2 regions of the Chryseobacterium subflavum genome follow, and region 1 is predicted to be linked to the other one. Evidence: riboswitches for the same ligand, from Rfam matches in the RefSeq annotation. Region 1 holds a riboswitch; the other holds the start of a gene.

What was found. A riboswitch is a leader RNA that binds a small molecule or an ion and turns the genes downstream of it on or off. The one in region 1 is predicted to bind thiamine pyrophosphate.
Region 2: linked by a shared signal. The riboswitch ahead of thiM (hydroxyethylthiazole kinase) and the one ahead of thiS (sulfur carrier protein ThiS) in region 1 are both predicted to bind thiamine pyrophosphate.

The regions. Positions count from the first base shown of each region.
Region 1 is NZ_JBVTMR010000002.1:102,314-112,375, reverse strand. It holds gene AC0INN_RS09780 (heavy metal translocating P-type ATPase) at 1-1,096, opposite strand, end outside; gene AC0INN_RS09775 (Crp/Fnr family transcriptional regulator) at 1,187-1,900, shown strand; gene panB (3-methyl-2-oxobutanoate hydroxymethyltransferase) at 1,963-2,778, shown strand; gene AC0INN_RS09765 (hypothetical protein) at 2,778-3,101, shown strand; gene AC0INN_RS09760 (RluA family pseudouridine synthase) at 3,109-3,786, shown strand; TPP riboswitch at 3,912-4,009, shown strand; gene thiS (sulfur carrier protein ThiS) at 4,074-4,280, shown strand; gene thiC (phosphomethylpyrimidine synthase ThiC) at 4,305-6,116, shown strand; gene AC0INN_RS09745 (thiamine phosphate synthase) at 6,113-6,718, shown strand; gene AC0INN_RS09740 (thiamine phosphate synthase) at 6,722-7,342, shown strand; gene AC0INN_RS09735 (thiazole synthase) at 7,339-8,112, shown strand; gene thiH (2-iminoacetate synthase ThiH) at 8,124-9,242, shown strand; gene AC0INN_RS09725 (HesA/MoeB/ThiF family protein) at 9,253-9,963, shown strand.
Region 2 is NZ_JBVTMR010000004.1:95,071-105,132, reverse strand. It holds gene AC0INN_RS17840 (TonB-dependent receptor plug domain-containing protein) at 1-2,457, shown strand, start outside; gene hxpB (hexitol phosphatase HxpB) at 2,471-3,124, opposite strand; gene tenA (thiaminase II) at 3,115-3,765, opposite strand; gene thiD (bifunctional hydroxymethylpyrimidine kinase/phosphomethylpyrimidine kinase) at 3,752-4,585, opposite strand; gene thiE (thiamine phosphate synthase) at 4,582-5,217, opposite strand; gene thiM (hydroxyethylthiazole kinase) at 5,217-6,011, opposite strand; TPP riboswitch at 6,070-6,162, opposite strand; gene AC0INN_RS17810 (carbon starvation CstA family protein) at 6,218-8,059, opposite strand; gene AC0INN_RS17805 (alpha/beta hydrolase) at 8,304-9,341, opposite strand; gene AC0INN_RS17800 (DUF3037 domain-containing protein) at 9,361-9,744, opposite strand; gene AC0INN_RS17795 (HipA family kinase) at 9,731-10,062, opposite strand, start outside.

The sequences.
Region 1 (10,062 bases):
TATCTCCCGGTTGTTTACTTATGCTTTCACTTTCACCAGTGATGAAACTGTTATCGATATTTCCTTCCCCGTTAATAAGAATAGCATCTACGGGGATGATTTCCTGGTTTCTAACCAGAATCCGGTCTCCTACTTTAACTTCTGAAAGTAAGATATTGTCCTGCTTTCCATCAAAATCGACTTTGGTAACTGCAATTGGATAAAAAGATTTGTAATCACGGTCATATGAAAGAGCGCTATAAGTTCTTTTCTGGAAGGTTTTTCCTAACAGCATGAAGAATAATAGCCCGCAAAGTGTATCGAAATAGCCAGGTCCGTAGTCTGTTGCTACCTCATAAATACTTCTTCCGAAAAGAACGAAAATACCCAAAACAATAGGAACGTCAATATTAACGATCTTGTTCTTTAAACCATACCAGGCCGATTTGTAATAATCTGAAGCTGAATAGAAAACTACAGGAATGGCAAGCAGAAACATTAATGTTCTAAAAAGTCCTTTGTAGTGCTGCATCCAATAATCTTCACCTCCAATATACTCAGGAAAAGCAAGGAACATTCCATTCCCAAACGCAAAACCGGCAATGGCAAGTTTAACAAGAAGGGACTTATCAAGATGATCCACGTTTTTCTCTGCCGTTTCCAGGCTAATGACCGGTTTGTATCCGAGGTTGGTTAAAAATTTAGCGAGTTCGCTTAGTTTTAGATCGTTATGGTTGAAAGAAACCTGTAGGGTCTTTCTGGTAAAATTGACCTGTGAATATTTAATGCCGTCGTTCAGGGTATGAAGGCTTTCCAAAAGCCAGATGCAAGATGAGCAGTGGATTACAGGGATTTTAAAAGTCACAAGGCTTGTATTGCCTTCTGAAAAATCGGTGACTTTTTCAAAAATTTCCGGGGTGTCCAAATAATCGAACTGAGAGGAATTTTCGTCCGGACGAATTCCTGCTCTTTTATTCAGTTCATAAAAATTACTTAGATTGTTGGTATTCAGAATTTCGTAAACTGACTTGCAACCGTTGCAACAAAAAATTTTTTCATCAAAAAGAATTCGTTCTTTTTCTATGCCTTGACCACAATGGAAACAGTTCTCGCTCACCTTCATAAATTATTGAGGTACAAAATTATAACAAATTTTTTTGTTTATCGAGTTAAAATGTTCTATTTTTGTGATAAATGTCATATTAAAATGTCGCAGGAACAACAGATTGCAATTGAAGAGAGGTTCGCCAGAGTTTTTAATGATAAATCTTTTAAGGAAAGACTTTCAAGCGCAGATTTTGAAAAATACATTAGCACAAAAAAGAAATTAAAATTTCAGAAACACGATACTATTTTCGAAGATGGAGAAACTCCAAAGGGAGTATATTTTTTAGAAAATGGTGCTGCTAAACTTTCTAAATCCGGAGCCTTTGGAAAAGATCAGATCTTAAGGTTTATCAAAGAAGGTGATATTATTGGCTACCGTTCTTTACTTTGCGGAGAAAATTTTCAGGCTAAAGCTGAAGCAATGACTGATATTGAGTGTACTTTTCTACCTGCAGATGTATTTATGTATCTTTTAGAGGTGGATTCTCAATTGTCTTTCGTAATGCTTCAGAAAATAGCTTATGAATTAGGAGAATCTTCAAACACGATTACTTTCCTTGCTCAAAAAACCGTAAGAGAGCGATTGGCTGAAATTTTATTGCTTCTGGAACAGAAATTAGGAGTAGATCCGGAAGGGTTTATCAAAATTTCTTTAACAAGAGAAGAAATTGCCAATATCATCGGTACAGCTACCGAGAGTGCTATCCGTCTGATTTCCGAATTCAAACAGGATGATCTGATAGAAGTGGACGGAAGAAACATCAAGATCCTCAACCACGACAAACTAATGAAACTAGGTCACGTAGTTTTATAAATCATAAAAAAAATTTAAGTCGGCGGAAGCCGACTTTTTAACTTTTAAAATATAGATACATTATGTCTGTTCATTCTGAAATAAAAAAAGTTACGACTGAAACCTTGCGTAAAATGAAGTTCGACAAGGAAAAAATAACAATGCTTACAGCCTATGATTTCACTACAGCAAAGATGGTAGATGCAGGAGGAGTAGATGCTGTTTTGATAGGAGATTCTGCAGCCAATGTAATGGCAGGTTTTGAAACTACGCTGCCTATTACTCTTGATCAGATGATCTATCATGCTCAAAGCGTTGTACGTGGAGTAGACAGAGCTCTCGTTATTGCTGACCTTCCTTTTGGAACTTATCAGAGTAATCCTGAAAAAGCATTAGAGTCTGCCGTGAGAATGATGAAAGAGGGCGGTGCCCATGCTGTGAAAATTGAAGGCGGTAAAGAGATTTCAAAATCAATCAAGAAAATTGTTAATGCAGGAATTCCTGTGATGGGGCATTTAGGATTAACCCCTCAGTCTATTTATAAATTCGGAACTTACAAAGTAAGAGCGAAGGACGAAGCAGAAGCTGAGAAACTGATCAGTGATGCGCAGCTTTTAGAAGAATTAGGGTGCTTTTCTGTTGTTTTAGAAAAAATTCCGGCAGATTTGGCTAAAAAAGTATCTGAAAGTATCTCGATTCCGACAATCGGAATCGGAGCAGGCCCTGACTGTGACGGACAGGTTTTGGTTTATCATGATATGGTAGGAATGAACCAGGGGTTCAGTCCAAAATTTTTGAGAAGATATCTTGATCTTTACAGTGAAATCACAGGGGCGGTTGCACAATATGTAAAAGATGTAAAAGAGGTTACCTTTCCTAATGAAAAAGAAAGCTATTAATGAGAGATAATCAACAGACTATACAAGGAGTTATTTCCGTTATCGCATTGATCTGCCTTGCCGTAGGATGGTTCAATTTCTTTTCACCGGAAACTAATGATATTCTCTCGAAAAGGGTATTTTACATCGTCATAGGAATAAGTTTTGCCATTCAGGCTCCTTTTCTGTCTAACAGAAATTTTGTATATCCAATGTATGCTGCCGCAGGTCTTTGTATTGTTGGCGCTTTTCTTCCATTGGAATCAAGGCTGGCTGCAATGAAAACACTTGGGCTTCTTGCAGGGATTATTCTTTCTTTGTCGAACAGACGACAGATTAATTAAATGTAAAATGGAGGAGCAGATTGCTTATGAAGACAACCATCTCCTGGTTGTAAATAAAAAAGTCGGTCAGCTTGTACAGGGTGACAAGACCGGTGATGAATCGTTATTAGAATCAATAAAGAACTTTATAAAGAAAAGAGATGCTAAACCGGGAAATGTTTTTCTCGGTTTGGTTCATCGTATAGATCGTCCGACATCAGGTTTGGTTATTTATGCCAAAACCTCAAAAGCCCTTTCCCGTCTTACCCAGATGGTTAAAAACAGGGAAATTAAAAAAACATACTGGGCTGTTGTTGCTAAAGAAATGATTCCGCATCACCAGAGGCTGGTTCATTATTTAAAGAAAAATGAGAAAAATAATAAAGCCATTGTTTTTCCAAAGGCAACAGATGGAGCGAAAGAGGCAATTTTAACTTATAATGTTATTAAAACCCTGGACAATTATATGCTTCTTGAAATTGATCTGGAAACAGGAAGACATCATCAGATCCGGGCTCAACTTTCCAAGATTGGAGTTCCAATAAAAGGTGATTTGAAATATGGAGCACCCCGGTCCAATCCGGATGGAGGAATCAATCTTCATGCACGGATGCTTACATTCATCCATCCCGTGACCAAAGAAGAGATCAGAATTGTAGCTCCTGTTCCGCAAAATGATGCCATATGGAGAGCATGCGAAGAATAAGTCTGAATATAAAAGTTAATCTTAACATTATACTATTAAACATACAAAAGACCCTCTAAAAGCAGATGGTCTTTTTGTTTTTAATGAAATCATTTTGCCTGTTTTGAAAAAATAACTAACTTCGTCCCATACTTTAGGGGTGTCTGTTCACAAGCAGACTGAGACTTTACCCTTTGAACCTGATCTGGATCATACCAGCGTAGGGAAAAGTGAGATGACTTTTTGCTGTACATTTCTATTGTACAATTATAGCCATTCCTAAAGTGATTTATAACAAAAATCTTGGAATGGAACTTATAATCAATCACACACGGAAAACTTTCGATATTCCACCGGAAAACCTGGAGGCTTTGATGGCTCTGGAGGCACCCGGCCGCAAAAAAGGAATCGCTGTTGCCTTAAACAATCGTATTATTCCCATTTCCTCCTGGCAGAATACTGTACTTCAGGACCAGGATTCAATTTTAATTATTACCGCAACACAGGGCGGCTAATCTTCGTAAAACCCCAATAATTTTATGGCACATTCAATTACGCGTTCGCCATTTCCGAACTCAAAGAAAATTTATGTTGAAGGAAGCATTCATCCTATTAAGGTTGCTATGCGCGAAATCCTATTGAGCCCTACAAAGCTCAGCAATGGAACATTGGAGAATAATCCTCCTGTCACGGTTTATGATACGTCAGGACCTTATACGGATGAAAATTCGCAGATCGATATCCAGAAAGGACTTCCAAGAATAAGAGAGCAATGGATACTGGAAAGGGGAGATGTAAAAATTCTCGACGGAATATCGTCCGAATATGGGAAAGCCCGTTTGGCAGATCCGAAACTGGATGAATTACGTTTTTCTTATAACCATAAGCCAAAAGTCGCTCTGGAAGGAAAAGAAGTAACCCAGTTATACTATGCAAAACAGGGGATCATTACTCCTGAAATGGAGTACATTGCCATCCGTGAAAACCAAAGAATAGAACAGCTTGATTTTGTTTCCAAAGAAATGTCTTCCCAGCATGCCGGGAACAATTTCGGGGCAAGAACTCCTAAAAATAAGATTACTCCTGAATTTGTAAGAGAAGAGATTGCTGCCGGAAGGGCAATCATTCCTAATAACATCAACCACCCAGAAAGTGAACCGATGATTATAGGGCGGAATTTTTTAGTAAAGATAAATGCCAATATTGGTAACAGTGCTGTTTCTTCCAGTATCGATGAAGAGGTCGAAAAAGCAGTGTGGGCATGCAGATGGGGTGCGGATACTATTATGGATCTTTCCACAGGAAAAAATATTCACGAAACACGGGAATGGATCATCAGAAATAGTCCTGTACCTATCGGAACTGTTCCTATTTATCAGGCACTTGAAAAAGTGAAAGGAGTTCCTGAAGATCTTACCTGGGAAGTATTTAGAGATACCCTGATCGAGCAGGCTGAGCAAGGCGTTTCGTATTTTACCATTCATGCAGGAGTGCTGCTCAGATATATTCACCTTACCGTTAATAGAGTAACGGGAATTGTTTCGCGCGGAGGTTCTATTATGGCTAAATGGTGTCTTTATCATCACAAAGAAAACTTCTTGTACACGCATTTTGAAGAGATTTGTGAAATCATGAAAAAATATGATGTAGCTTTTTCTTTAGGTGACGGACTTCGTCCGGGATCTATTGCAGATGCTAATGACGCTGCACAATTTGCAGAGCTGGAGACTTTAGGAGAGCTTACGAAGATTGCTTGGAAACACAATGTACAGGTAATGATTGAAGGTCCCGGTCATGTTCCGATGCATATGATCAAAGAAAATATGGATAAGCAGCTGGAAGAGTGCCACGAAGCACCTTTCTATACGTTAGGGCCGTTAACAACAGATATTGCACCGGGCTATGATCATATAACTTCAGGAATCGGAGCTGCCATGATCGGATGGTTTGGATGTGCAATGCTTTGTTACGTTACCCCTAAAGAACATCTAGGACTACCCAATAAAAAAGATGTGAAAGACGGGGTTATTACCTACAAGCTGGCAGCACATGCTGCGGATTTGGCAAAAGGACATCCAGGTGCTCAGTACAGAGATAATGCTCTGAGTAAAGCAAGGTTTGAATTCAGATGGGAAGATCAGTTTAATCTTTCCCTGGACCCTGAAACGGCAAAAGCATATCATGATGAAACATTACCGGCAGAGGGAGCAAAGATTGCGCATTTTTGTTCCATGTGTGGTCCTAAATTCTGTTCCATGAAAATTACTCAGGAAATACGGGAATCCGCTGAAATGGGGATGATGATAAAATCACAGGAGTTTATCGAGAACGGAAAGGAAATTTATTTATGATCATTGTCATAAGTCCTGAAAACATTTTAATCAATGAAGCAGAATGTGTCAATAAGATGTTTCAGGATGGGCTGGAATTATTTCATATCAGGAAACCTTTTATCACTGAGGTAGAAATGATCGTTTTCTTGGATCAGATCGATGCATCATTCCGTCATCGATTGGTAATGCACGGTTATTTTGACCTGGCAGCAGAATATGGCATTTCAAGAATACACTTCAGAGAAGAGGACCGTATTAATGGATTGCATTCATGGCGTGCAAAAGGTTCGGTAATCTCTACATCGGTACATGATATCATTTGTTTTAATGCTCTTGAGCCCAATTGGGAATATGCTTTTTTCAGTCCATTTTTCTCAAGCATTTCAAAACCGGGATATGGAGAACATTCTAAGGTTTTGGAGAGGATAGGACTTCGGAATAATCATGATGTGAAACTTATTGCTTTAGGAGGAATCTATGAGGAAAACATGGAGATAGCACTGAGATCGGGAGCAGAAGGTCTTGCCTTGCTGGGAGGGATCTGGATGAATGAGCAACCTGTAAAGGCATTTAATCAGTGCAGGAATAGAATGTTGGAATATAATTATCAAAACAGGTAGAAATTGGTCAAAGAAAAATTACAATATATTTCCCAGGGAAATACAAAAGAAGAACAGGAATTGAATATTTACAGGGCTCTGGACGCCGGTGTAAAGTGGGTGCAGGTTCGTTGGAAAAACGCGCCTGGGAAAGAGCTTTTTGAATTGTGTGAAAAATCAAAATTACAATGTACCGAATACGGGGCAATATGTATTATTAACGATCACATACATTTGGCAGAACTCGTAGATGCTGATGGTGTCCATTTAGGATTAGATGATGATACAATCACTCAGGCAAGACAAATTCTGGGTCCTGAAAAAATAGTCGGGGGAACAGCTAATACATTAGAGGACGTCCTGCAAAGAATTGATGAATCTTGTGATTATATCGGTTTGGGGCCATTGCGGTATACACCGACAAAGGAGAAATTAAGTCCGGTACTGGGCTTTAAAGGGTATCAGCAACTGATCCGGGATTTAGAAAAAAGATCGGTTAAAATTCCTGCAATCTATGCAATTGGAGGTGTACGTCTTGAAGATGTAGAATTATTACAGGAAATTGGAATCCATGGAGTTGCTGTCTCCGGACAAATTACAGGCAGGCCGTCTGTCGTTAATGAATTTATAAAATCTTTCAAATGAATCATATACTAACAATTGCAGGAAGAAGTTTCGAATCAAGGCTATTTCTGGGAACGGGTAAATTCGGAAATCTGGCAGAAATGACGCAATCCATTATTGCATCAGAAAGCAATATGGTGACAATGGCACTGAAAAGAATTGATGCTCAATCTGAGGATGATGGTATTCTCACGGCACTGCAGCCCACCAATACCCATCTTCTGCCTAACACCTCCGGAGCCCGTACTGCCAAAGAAGCAGTACTGGCTGCGCAATTGGCCAGAGAAGCGTTAGAAACAAACTGGGTGAAACTGGAAATACATCCGGACCCTAAATATTTACTGCCGGATCCTATAGAAACATTATATGCAACGGAAGAACTTGCGAAGCTTGGGTTTATTGTAATGCCCTACATTCATGCTGATCCCGTTTTATGCAAACGGTTAGAAGACGCAGGGACAGCAGTGGTTATGCCATTGGGAGCTCCTATCGGAACGAACAAAGGTCTTCGGACGTTGGATTTCCTGGAAATTATCATTAGCCAGAGCAAAGTTCCTGTGGTAGTTGATGCAGGAATAGGAGCCCCATCTGATGCGGCAAAGGCCATGGAAATTGGTGCTGATGCCGTATTGGTGAATACTGCTATAGCCGTGGCAAAGGATCCGATCAGTATGGCAATTGCATTTAAGGAAGGGGTTATTGCAGGAAGAAGAGCTTATGAAGCCGGACTGGGCTCGATTAGTTCCCATGCTGAGGCATCAAGCCCCTTGACTTCATTTTTATTTGAATAAATCGTATTAGAATGAAAAATTTTGAGGAGGTTTTCACATCCTATGAGTGGAATGATATTAAACAAAAACTGGAAAATGTCACTTTATCCGATGTAGAATACAGCCTTCAGAAGAAGCAGAAAACATTAGATGATTTCCTTAATCTTATTTCAATGGCTGCGGCACCGAAATTAGAAGTGATGGCTGGCATGGCGAGAGCGATTACCCAAAAACGTTTTGGCAAAGTAATCCAGCTGTATGCACCTTTATACCTTAGTAACGAATGTCAGAACATTTGTACCTATTGTGGTTTTAGCTTAGACAATAAACTGAAAAGAAAAACACTTTCCGATACTGAGATTATGATAGAAGCAACGGTTCTGAAGGCGATGGGAGTAAATCATATATTGCTGGTAAGCGGTGAAGCGAATAAGACCGTAGGAATTGCCTACTTTCTGAATGCTGTTCGGTTATTAAAATCCCATTTTGCCAACATTTCTATCGAAGTACAGCCATTGTCAGAAGATGAATACCGATTACTCCATCAGGAAGGAGTTCATTCAATCCTTGTGTATCAGGAGACTTATCATCAGGAAGTGTATAAGCAGTATCATCCGAAAGGTAAAAAATCAAATTTTAATTTTCGTCTGGAAACACCTGACCGAATAGGAAGAGCAGGGATCCATAAAATGGGGTTAGGTGTTTTATTAGGATTGGAAGATTGGAGAGTCGATAGCTTCTTCAATGCAGCCCACATTGATTACCTGCAAAAGCAATATTGGAAAAGTAAATTTTCCGTATCATTTCCGAGATTACGGCCCGCTGAGGGAATCATAGAACCCAACTTCATTATGGAAGATAAAGAGCTTTTGCAACTCATTTGTGCTTACCGGATATGGAATGAAGATCTTGAAATTTCCATTTCTACCAGGGAGAATGAAAATTTCAGAAATCATATTGTATCTCTTGGAGCCACTTCCATGAGTGCCGGATCTAAGACTAATCCGGGAGGCTATGCTGTAGATCCTCAATCGTTGGAACAATTTGAAACCAGTGATGAAAGAAGCATGCAGGATATAAAAAATGTGATCAGGAATGCGGGATATGATCCTGTTATGAAAGATTGGGATTCTGTGTACAGTGGTTTTTAATAGAATGATCATGAATAGCGAAGAAATGTTTTCCAGATACAGCCGTCAAATTTTTATTGATGAGATTGGTACTTCAGGGCAACGAAAAATACTTAATGCGAAAGTGCTTGTTGTGGGGGCTGGTGGATTGGGGAGTCCTGTTATTCAATATTTGGCAGCGGCAGGAGTTGGCATTTTAGGGATCGCAGACTTTGATAAAGTAGAGCTTCATAATCTGAACAGGCAGATTATTCATAATGAAAAAAGTGTAGGGATATCCAAAGTGTCCAGCGCAGTACAATTTGTTGAAGCACTTAACAGGCATATTACTATTATTCCCATTGATGAAAAGATAGATCTTTCAAATGTTGAAAGGATAATTTCCAGATATGACCTGATTGTAGACGGATCAGATAACTTTTCTACACGGTATTTAATTAATGATGCTTGTGTGAGACTAAAAAAGCCGGTGGTTTATGGAAGTATTCTGGGCTTTTCCGGTCAGGTGGCAGTATTTAATTACAGAGAGAGTAAAAACCTGAGGGATCTTTTTCCTGAACCACCGGTGGATGAAGATACCCCGGATTGTGATAGTTTAGGTGTTCTGGGATCATTACCCGGAATAATAGGAAGTATGATGGCACATCTGAGCCTGAAAATAATTACAGATCTTCCTGTGAATACCAATCAGCTGACTTTGGTCGATACTCTGGACTGGAGATTTCGCACCATCGATTTTTAATTATATTGTTTTTAAATAAATCGGGCAATAAGAATATTCTTACTGCCCGATTTTATGATAATTGATATGTTGATGTAGTATTAAAAGACTATAACCTGA
Region 2 (10,062 bases), on a different contig from region 1:
ACCAACGCTGATGGTACGGATCATTTGGATCCTGCACAGCTCAGAGGCCTTGGTCCCGATCAGGTCCTGGTTTTGGTCAATGGTAAAAGAAGACATACTTCGGCATTGGTTAATGTGAACGGAACTCCGGGAAGAGGAACTGTAGGTACGGATTTGAATGCTATTCCTTCTTTCGCGATCAGCCGGATTGAAGTGTTGCGGGATGGTGCTGCGGCACAATACGGATCAGATGCCATTGCAGGGGTTATTAATTTAGGGCTGAAAAGAGATACCGGAAGACTGACAGGTCAGTTTACTTACGGAGGAAATCTTACGCCGGCTGCCAATGATCATACAGGAAATTTTGACGGACAAAACTTTCAGGTAGATCTGAATTATGGTGATAAAATAGGAAAAAAGGGAGGTTTTTTCAATATTACCTGGACTTCACAGTTTAGAAATCCAACCTATAGAGCAGGAACCGAAAGCGGGACAATTTACAATGCTTACAATGCTATTGAGAAAAGAGCATTAAATGATGGCGTGAATCTTTCTTCATTATTTACAAATATCGGTACTACTCCCAATGCTCAGCAGATCGTAAATTATATTCATCAATATGCACAGAATGTTAATTATTTCTCTCAGGATTTTCAAAACCAAATTCAGGGCGCCAATACAATTGGTGCGCTACAGGGATTGTTAGGAGCTGATGTAACCAATCAGGAGTTGGGCTACAGAGGTCTTGAAAGAAAAGATTTCAATATGCAGGTAGGCCAGTCAAAACTAAATAACCACCAGATTTTTGCAAATATAGAGGTTCCGATTGATGATAACTGGAAAGTCTATACTTTTGGAGGTTATAGCTTCAGGCATGGTACTTCGGGAGGATTTTTCAGAAGACCTAATCAAAGCAGAACCTTTACAGGAATATACCAGGATGGTTATCTGCCGCAGATCGGAACAGATATTCAGGACTTGTCTCTTTCAGCAGGTATAAAAGGAAACTGGGATGGCTGGAATATTGACTTCAGTAATACTTACGGACAAAACTCCTTTGATTATACTATCCAGAATACAGGTAATACTTCTTTAAGATTTGCTTCCCCCAATGAATTTAGTGCCGGAGGACTAAGGTTTTCTCAAAATACGATCAATCTTGATTTTTCAAAGAAATATGATGTGTGGCAGGGAATCAACATAGCATTTGGGGCAGAGCACCGATATGAAAATTTTAAAATAACAGCAGGAGAAGAAGCTTCTTATGCAACTTATGATATCAATGGAAATGTATGGAACGGGACCACTTCCAGGCCTACCGATTTCTTTGGAAATTCACTTCCAGGAGGATCACAGGTATTTAGCGGTTTCAGACCTGAAAATGCTGTAAATAAAAACAGACAATCTGTTGCGGGATATGCAGATTTTGAATTCAATTTTACAGATTGGTTGCTGATAGATGCTGCTGCGAGATATGAAAACTATTCGGATTTCGGATCTACTTTTAATTATAAGATCGCTTCAAGAATTAAACTTGATAAGAATTTCAATGTAAGATTTGCGGGATCCACTGGCTTCAGAGCACCTTCTATTCACCAGATCTATTACAACGTTACGTCTACATTGTTTACCAACGGTCAGCTTTTAGATGTGGGGACATTCAGTAATGATTCTGAAATTGCAGGATTATTAGGAATTCCAAAACTGAAACAGGAAACTTCGCAGTCTGCAAGTGTAGGTTTCACATACAGGATTCCATCAATAAATGTGACTTTTACAGCTGATGGCTATTTCACCAAAATTAAAAACAGGATTATACTCACAGATCAATTCCTTAAAAAAGATGTTCCGGTACAAGCACAAAATGTGTATACTCAATTAGGGGTTAATGCAGCTCAGTTTTTTACGAATGCAATCGATACTGAAACGAAAGGATTGGATGTTGTAATTACTCATAATGCGCGATTCTCGGAAGTGAAGCTGGATAATAATTTTGCGGTTAACCTGAATCAGACCAAAAAAGTAGGAAACGTTCATTCATCGGGTTTGTTGGAATCTGCTAATCTTGAAAATACATATTTCTCTGAAAAATCAAGAGTCTATCTTGAAGAAGCGGTTCCAAGAGTAAAGGCAAGTTTATCCCACAGTATTTCGTGGAAAAATGCCAGTTTCTATTTAAGAAATACTTATTTCGGGAAAGTGACAGGTGCTGATGTTTTAGATGCCGATGGCGATGGGATTATTGCATTTGATGAACATCAGAAAATAGCAGATAAGGTAATTACTGATGTTTCCGTAGCGTATCAGTTCACAAAAAATGTAGGCTTAACGCTGGGAGTGAATAACGTTTTTGATATTTATCCAACCAAAAACCTTCCGGCATCAACCAATAACGACCAGTTTATCTACTCCCGTTCCACGTCTCAATTCGGACAGAACGGAAGATATGTTTTTACGAGGCTTAATTTTACTTTTTAAGTAAAAATAAAAACTAGCTGAACAATGCAGGCAAAGGATCTTCAAAACTGATTATTCTGTGATCTGCGAGATCAAAATAAATTTCTGAATTTTGATTGGTAAAAGCAATGACAGTCATTCCTGCATTTTTGGCAGCAAGAATACCGGACTGACTGTCCTCTATTACAAGACAATGTTGAGGGTCAACTTTCAGGTTTTTTGCTGAAGTAAAATATACGGCAGGATGAGGCTTACCATGTTCTTCAAACTCAGCTGAGGTAATATGATCGAATAAATGGGCAATCTCCGCTTTATCAAGAACGGTTTGAATGATCCTGTAAGGAGAATTGGTGGCTAGGCCTATTTTGTATTGCTTTGATTTTAGATCTTCTATAAACTTTTTTATACCCGCAATAGTACAATCTTCTGTTGCGATCAGTTCAATGACCCTTGAGATGACTTGTTGTTCCACAATGTCCAATGCAAGGTTATCCCAAGGGTATTTTTTATACCAGAATTCGGTAACCTCAGCAGTAGTCATCGTCTGAGTGAGCTGTGTGAATTCATCAGTAATCTTTACACCCAATGAGCTGAATACTTCGGACTCAGCTTGTTTCCAGAATTTTTCACTATCGATAAGAACACCGTCCATATCAAAAATAACAGCTTTTGCAGGTTTTATTTCCATATTTTTAATTCATAGGCCGCTTCCCAAAAATGGTACTCCATTTGGGTTGACATGATAAAAGCTTCTGTCATTTTATGTCTTGTATCATCTGTAGCTTTTTCTGCGATCTTATCACAAATAGCAATGGCATGATCTACAGCAGCAGAAAATTCCTCTCCACCATAAGTATCGATCCACTTTTGATAAGGATTATTAATATTGTTCTGATATTTAAAGATAAAGTTTCCTACTTCCCTATAGATCCAGAAGCACGGCAACACTGCAGCAACTGCAACTTCAACACATTCCAGAGCAGCAGTACTCCTCAGAAAATGGATATAGTGATGACATGCAGGCTGTAAAACACCTTTATCGGTAACACCAAAATCCTTAAAATAAAATTCATGTAAAGCATTTTCGACCACGATCGCATTTTCGGCAAACCTGATAAAAGAAAGAACATCCTGGAGATCTGGGATCTTAGCAGCAATTAGCGAAAGCGTTCGTCCAAAATGTTCAAGATATAGAGAGTCCTGAGCCATGTAAAATTTAAAATTTTCAAGCGGCAAATTGCCGGCTGAAAGCTCTTTGATAAAATCCATTTGCAAAATAGACATGTATTTGTCTTCAATGGCTTGCCAGGTTTTTTCAGACCATTTCATTTTTGATCAGTTTTTGAGGGTTAAAAAAGTGATTAAGCGGGCCGTTTCCCAAACCGATTTCTACATCTTTTCCATTTTCTATGGCTTTATAAACATATTGTTGTCCAAGAGAAACAGAATCAAATAAGGTTTTTCCCTGAGCCAGATATGCGGCTATAGCCGAAGAAAGGGTGCAGCCTGAACCATGGGTATTGTGGGTTGCAAATTTGATGGTTTCAAAGGTATGGTATTGATTATTTTCATCGTAGAATAATGAGGTAATCGTTGAGGTATCCTGATGTCCGCCTTTTAAAAGAATGCTTTTGCAGCCCAGACCTTTGATCAGTTTTCCTGCTGCATAAAGGTCTTCAAGCGTTTTCACCTCCATGCTGGCTAAAATTGCTGCTTCATCCATATTAGGGGTAATCACATCTGCAATAGGGAAAAGTTTTTCTGTAATAGCGATAATAGTCTCTTCTTCTATTAAGCGATGTCCACTTGTCGCGACCATTACCGGATCGAATACAATAGGAATCTTTTTATATTTACCGAGTGTTGAAACGATGGTTTCCACAAGCTGGGAAGTATGGACCATTCCGATTTTGATTGCATCAGGAAAAATGTCATCTAAAATAGCTTCGATCTGATCAGCTACTGCTTCTACAGGAATTGGATATATCTTTCTTACTCCCTGGGTATTCTGGACCGGTAAAGCAGTTAACACCGATGTTGAAAAGCATCCCAGGGCAGAGGCGGTTTTAATATCAGCCTGGATGCCAGCCCCTCCGCTTCCGTCGAATCCTGCTATCGTTAATACGGATGGATATTTAAATTTTTTCATTTTACAATTTCATTTTTGAGTTCATAAGCTGCTTTTTGAGGATCATCAGCACCGCATATTGCAGAAACCACGGCAATACAGTCGGCTCCCGCGTCCATAATAGCCTTGGCGTTGGTTAAGTTGACACTGCCAATAGCAACAAGGGGCTTTGAGGTCAGTTGCCTTATTTTTGCTATTCCTTCCAATCCCCATTCAGTAACTGTATCTGATTTGGTAGTCGTGCGGAAGACCGGGCTGATGCCCAGATAGTCTGATGCTGCAGTCTGATCATTTTCAAGCTGATCGAGATATTCAATGGAGTAACCAATCATTTTATTGTGAATGAGTGGCTGCTCCCTCAAATAGACGGGGCTTGCATCGGTATTACCCACATGGATGCCTGCCGCGTTTACTTTTGTGGCCACTTCTACGTTGTCATTAATAATCAGTGGAATATGATGTTTTTCTGTAATTGCTATCAGTTGTCTGGCTTTTTGGAGGAATTCATCGGGAGAGCTGTTTTTTTCTCTTAGCTGGATGATATCAACGCCGCCTAGAATAGCTTGCTCTGCAACCTTTAAAAAATCTCTTCCGGGACAATCTGCCTCAGAAATAACAAGGTAAAGCTGGTAAGGAAAAGGATGTCGATTCATTATCTTTCATACTTGAGATGACTGAGAAACTCCTCTTCGGTAATAGTATATAATTTATCGAGAAGGTTAACCTGAAGGCTTCCAGGACCTTTGCTTTCCAAAACAGCCAGTTCACCTGCGATACCCATTAATGCCATTGCGGCCGCAGTTGCTTCAAAATATTTTTCGGTAACTCCTGCAAAAGCACCAATAAGGGCAGTTGCCGAGCAGCCTAATCCGGTAACTTTGGTCATTAAATGATGCCCGTTACGGATAAAGGAGGTCTGCTGTCGGTCAGTAATAATATCTGTAGCTCCGGAGATACAGACAATCGTATCGTGTTGATTGACGAGATATTGGGCGGCATTGATCGCTTCGTCACTTTTTGCTGTGCTGTCGACTCCTTTTGTAACGATTGTGTTTGCTTTAGCCAAAGCAATGATTTCTGATGCGTTACCTCTGATTACAGTCGGCTGGTACGGTAAAAGCTGGTGTAAAATCTCATCACGGAAATCCGTTGCGCCGGCACCTACCGGATCCAAAATCCACGGTTTTTTTAATGAATGAGCAGCCTTTGCGGCTATTATCATTGACTCTGCCCAATATTCATCCAGCGTACCTATGTTAATAACGACTGAATGTGCAATACTGACCATTTCATGAATTTCAGATTTTGCATGTGCCATGATCGGAGAAGCTCCCACAGCCAAAAGGGCATTAGCTGTATTATTCATCACCACGTAATTGGTGATATTGTGTACAAGGGGGGATTGCTGTCTTACGAGCTGTACTTGTTCCCAAAGATTTTTATCCATTATTATTGATTAAATAAATAGCTTCAGGAAAAAATCCAAAACAAAAGTACATTGTAAAGAATGTCTTTTTGCTTTTCCCTACGTCGGTGTAAGCCGTATCAGGTTCAAAGGGACTCTCTCAATTCTTCTCAGAATACCCCTAAAGCATAACAAATGTAAGAAAAATATCAGATATGGCCTTATCATTAATTAGTAACCCAAACCTTTTATCTCTCTACCAGCTCCTTTACGCTTTCTCCGTAATAATCAATTTCCGATTTATTAATTTTGATAAGCTCATACCACTTTCTGAAGGCTCCTACAAATACAATAAGCATCAAGACCATCGCAACCACAGCAAGTGTTGCCAGTAAGTATTGCCCTTTGGGAATATAAATGGAGGTAACCTGGATATAACCTGCCCAGAATGTGATCCCTGCCATGAACACACCCGGTATAGCTGCACACAAGGCATATTTGCCTCTGTTTAACCGTATGAGCATTGTTGTACAGACGATCAGTCCACAGGCAGCAAGCAGCTGGTTGCTGATCCCGAATAATGGCCAGATACTACTGACGTTTCCTGTAAATACGAGATATCCCCATGCAAAAGTGAAGATCAGACTGCTGATAATAATCCCAGGGTTCCAGTTTTTGTCATTGAATTTCGGAATTACAGAACCCAGCATTTCCTGCAAAAAGAAACGTCCTACTCTTGTTCCTGCGTCAATAGCCGTAAGAATAAAAACAGCTTCAAACATGATTGCAAAATTATACCAATAAGCCATTAACTGATCCATATAGGGGATCTTATTGAATATATGAGCCATTCCCACAGCCAGAGATACAGCACCTCCGGTTCTGCCATGAAGATCGATCCCGATTTTCTGTGAAAAATAATCAATATCAACTCCGTGTAAAGAAGGATGAGCAGCCAGAAATGCATCATAAGAGTCTTTCGGAGTGTTTATGGCAAAATAATCTCCGGGCATTAATGTACATGCTGCGATCAATGCCATTAGGGCAACAAATCCTTCAACAAGCATTGCTCCATATCCTACAAAAAGAATTTCCCTTTCTTTATTTAGCATTTTAGGCGTTGTTCCGGTTGCTATAACAGCGTGAAAACCCGAAATAGCACCACATGCGATAACAATGAAAATGAATGGAAGGACAGGTCCTCCGATCACAGGTCCGCCACCGTTTACAAACTGTGTAAGGGCAGGCATCTGTATCGTGGGATGGATCACAATTACTCCGATAGCAAGCATGATGATAGTTCCGATTTTCAGGTATGTCGACAGATAATCCCTTGGGACGAGCAGCAGCCATACCGGTAGAACGGATGCCAAAAAACCATACAAAGGAATAGCTATAGAAATGGTGGTGATATCCCAGGAGAACAAATTATGCATGGTTTCATTCTGCATCAGGTTATGCCCTCCGATAATACCCGCAATAAGAAGGACTCCTCCTAGGATACTGGCAAAAGTGACACTATTTTTGCGATAGCGCATAATCAGACCCATAATGATGGCAATAGGCATTGTAATCACTACGGTAAATAATGACCATGAGGCTTCGTGCATAGCATTGATACACGCCAACGATAGTCCTGCCAGCGTAAGAATAAGAATAAATAAAATCGCAAACCCGGCTACTGTTCCGGTTGTTTTTCCAATTTCCTTAGAAGCGATGGTTGCCAGACTCTGGCCTTTATGCCTTACGGATGCGAACAAAACGACCATGTCATGAACACCACCTCCCAATACACAGCCTATCAGAATCCACAATGCTCCGGGAAGGTATCCGAATTGCGCGGCAAGAACAGGCCCAACCAATGGTCCGGCAGCTGCAATTGCAGCAAAGTGATGTCCGAAAAGAACGTTCTTATTAGTTGCAACATAGTCTTTACCATCCGCAAACTCCAATGCAGGAGTCGTATTTTTGTTATTAAGACGTAATACCTTATTGGCGAGAAAAATTCCATAGATACGATATGCTATGGCGAAAATAAGGAGCGATGTGAAAACTAAAGTTAAGGCGTTGATGTTATTTAGGAAATCCATATCGTCTTGATTTTTTATGAATAAATAATTAAATTTTTTGTTTAATTTATTTTGAATAATTTAAACAATGGCCAAGTTAATTATTTTGTAAATAAAAAATAAGAATATGTATACTAATCTAGCAAATTAACAAAACTTGAAAATAATTACTTATTTAATAGTCTGATAATTAATATTTTATATTGTTATCCGTTTGAGTTAACTATAATTTATTGTTAGTTTAGAAGTATATTTCATTTCAACATTAATGATTCCTGGGCTTAGTCTTTCTCTGAGAAACAATAAAATCTACCATTTCATCAACAAGCTGATTAAGGTAGTTTTTATCGGTGGTTCCGAAGCCGTGTATACCATCTTCTACGATAGTCAGTTTATTTTGTACTTCATTTTCTTCAAGTTTTCGTTCCAGTAGTATCGATTGTTTGAGAGGTACAATTTTATCCTTATTTCCTTGCAGAGTTAGGGTTGGGGTTGCATGATCAGCATAGGTTACCGGTGAAAGCGTTTCAAAGTATTTGATGACTTTCTTCTTGTCTTTTTTGATGTCGTATCCTGAAATTCCTAAGATCAGTTTTCCCCTTAGATCAACAATTTTCTTTGAAAAAAGGCTAATAAAAAAGGCACCTACATTTCCCACACGGGTATGTAAAAGTTTATTAAGATCAGTAGGTCCGAAATTATTGACTACATAATTTACTTTTGCAGAATAAGATGAGAGCTCAGGTGCTCCGACGAATTCATTATCTTGCGTATAGGCAGCCAGCAATGAAAGATGCGCCCCGGCAGACGCCCCGAAAAGTCCTATATTGTTGGTATCAAAGTGATATTTATCTGCGTTCTTTCTGACCCATCGTATAGCATCCTTAGTATCCTGGATAGGATTTGGAAAATGGATATCTTTATTCACTAAAGTATAGTTGATGCTGATTACAGTATATTCCTTTTCTACCAGCTTGAGAATAAGGTTTTCTATATAGGAATCTGCGTGAATGATCTTATCACCGCCGACCCATCCCCCTCCATGGACATAAATAAGCACAGGATGTTTTTCCGCAGAGGTTGTTTTTGGGCTATACATATCCAAAGCTATTGAACCTTCCTTATTGGTTTTATAGAAAATATCTTCTGATGAAATGGTCCTTTCTTTTAAAAGACTGCTTTTTGGGGCTTTAGGCTGAAGCTGATTCTGGGAAAAAGCGACAGGGGAAATGCTCAGAAGTAAAATAAAAAACAGGTTTAAATAAAACCTGTATATTGTAATATTGCTTTTGAATGATGCCATATAATTTTTGAGAAATTGGTTATTTTACTAACTCCTCAAAAAGTTTACCAAAAGTTTTTTCAAGATCTTTGGATTTTCCGGGATGAGGCCTTGATGTTTGTATAACGGAACTTCTTACCGCTGTTAACCAGCGAAAACGCTCGGGAATATCAAGCAGGGCTATTGGTCCACCGTCCTTATCTCCATTGGCAATCTTTTGAAAACTTTGCAGGTTCTGAATAATGTCTTCATAGTCAAGTTTGCTGTGCATAAGTCTGAATTTATCTGGGCATAGATAAAAATCTACACGAATGAATTTTTCTTTTTTTGAAAACATCACGAGGCCTATATTGAAAAATTCTTCTCTTTCAACCTTAGGTACCAGACGTATTACGGCATATTCGTATATTTTATCCTCTTGCATTTTTAGCTTCGTTTACAAAGATTTGTGAATTTTCTAGCCTTGTTTTCATAAATTGGAAGTACACCTCACGGATTTCTTCAGGACTTTCGTCCGCATCGTTCCAGTGTAGCCAATCTTCGGGAATCAGATTTACAATTTCCCGGAATACTTTTTCATTTAAAACCTCATGTGCCCATTGGTCGGCTTCATCCAGCATTTTAGCTTTGGGAAGAAGAACATGATCTTTTACATATTTGAAAGGAGTCTTTGCCGCTGCATCAAAGTTTTGCCATGAGTGATGAAAATAAAAAGAAGCTCCGTTATCAATTACCCAGAGTT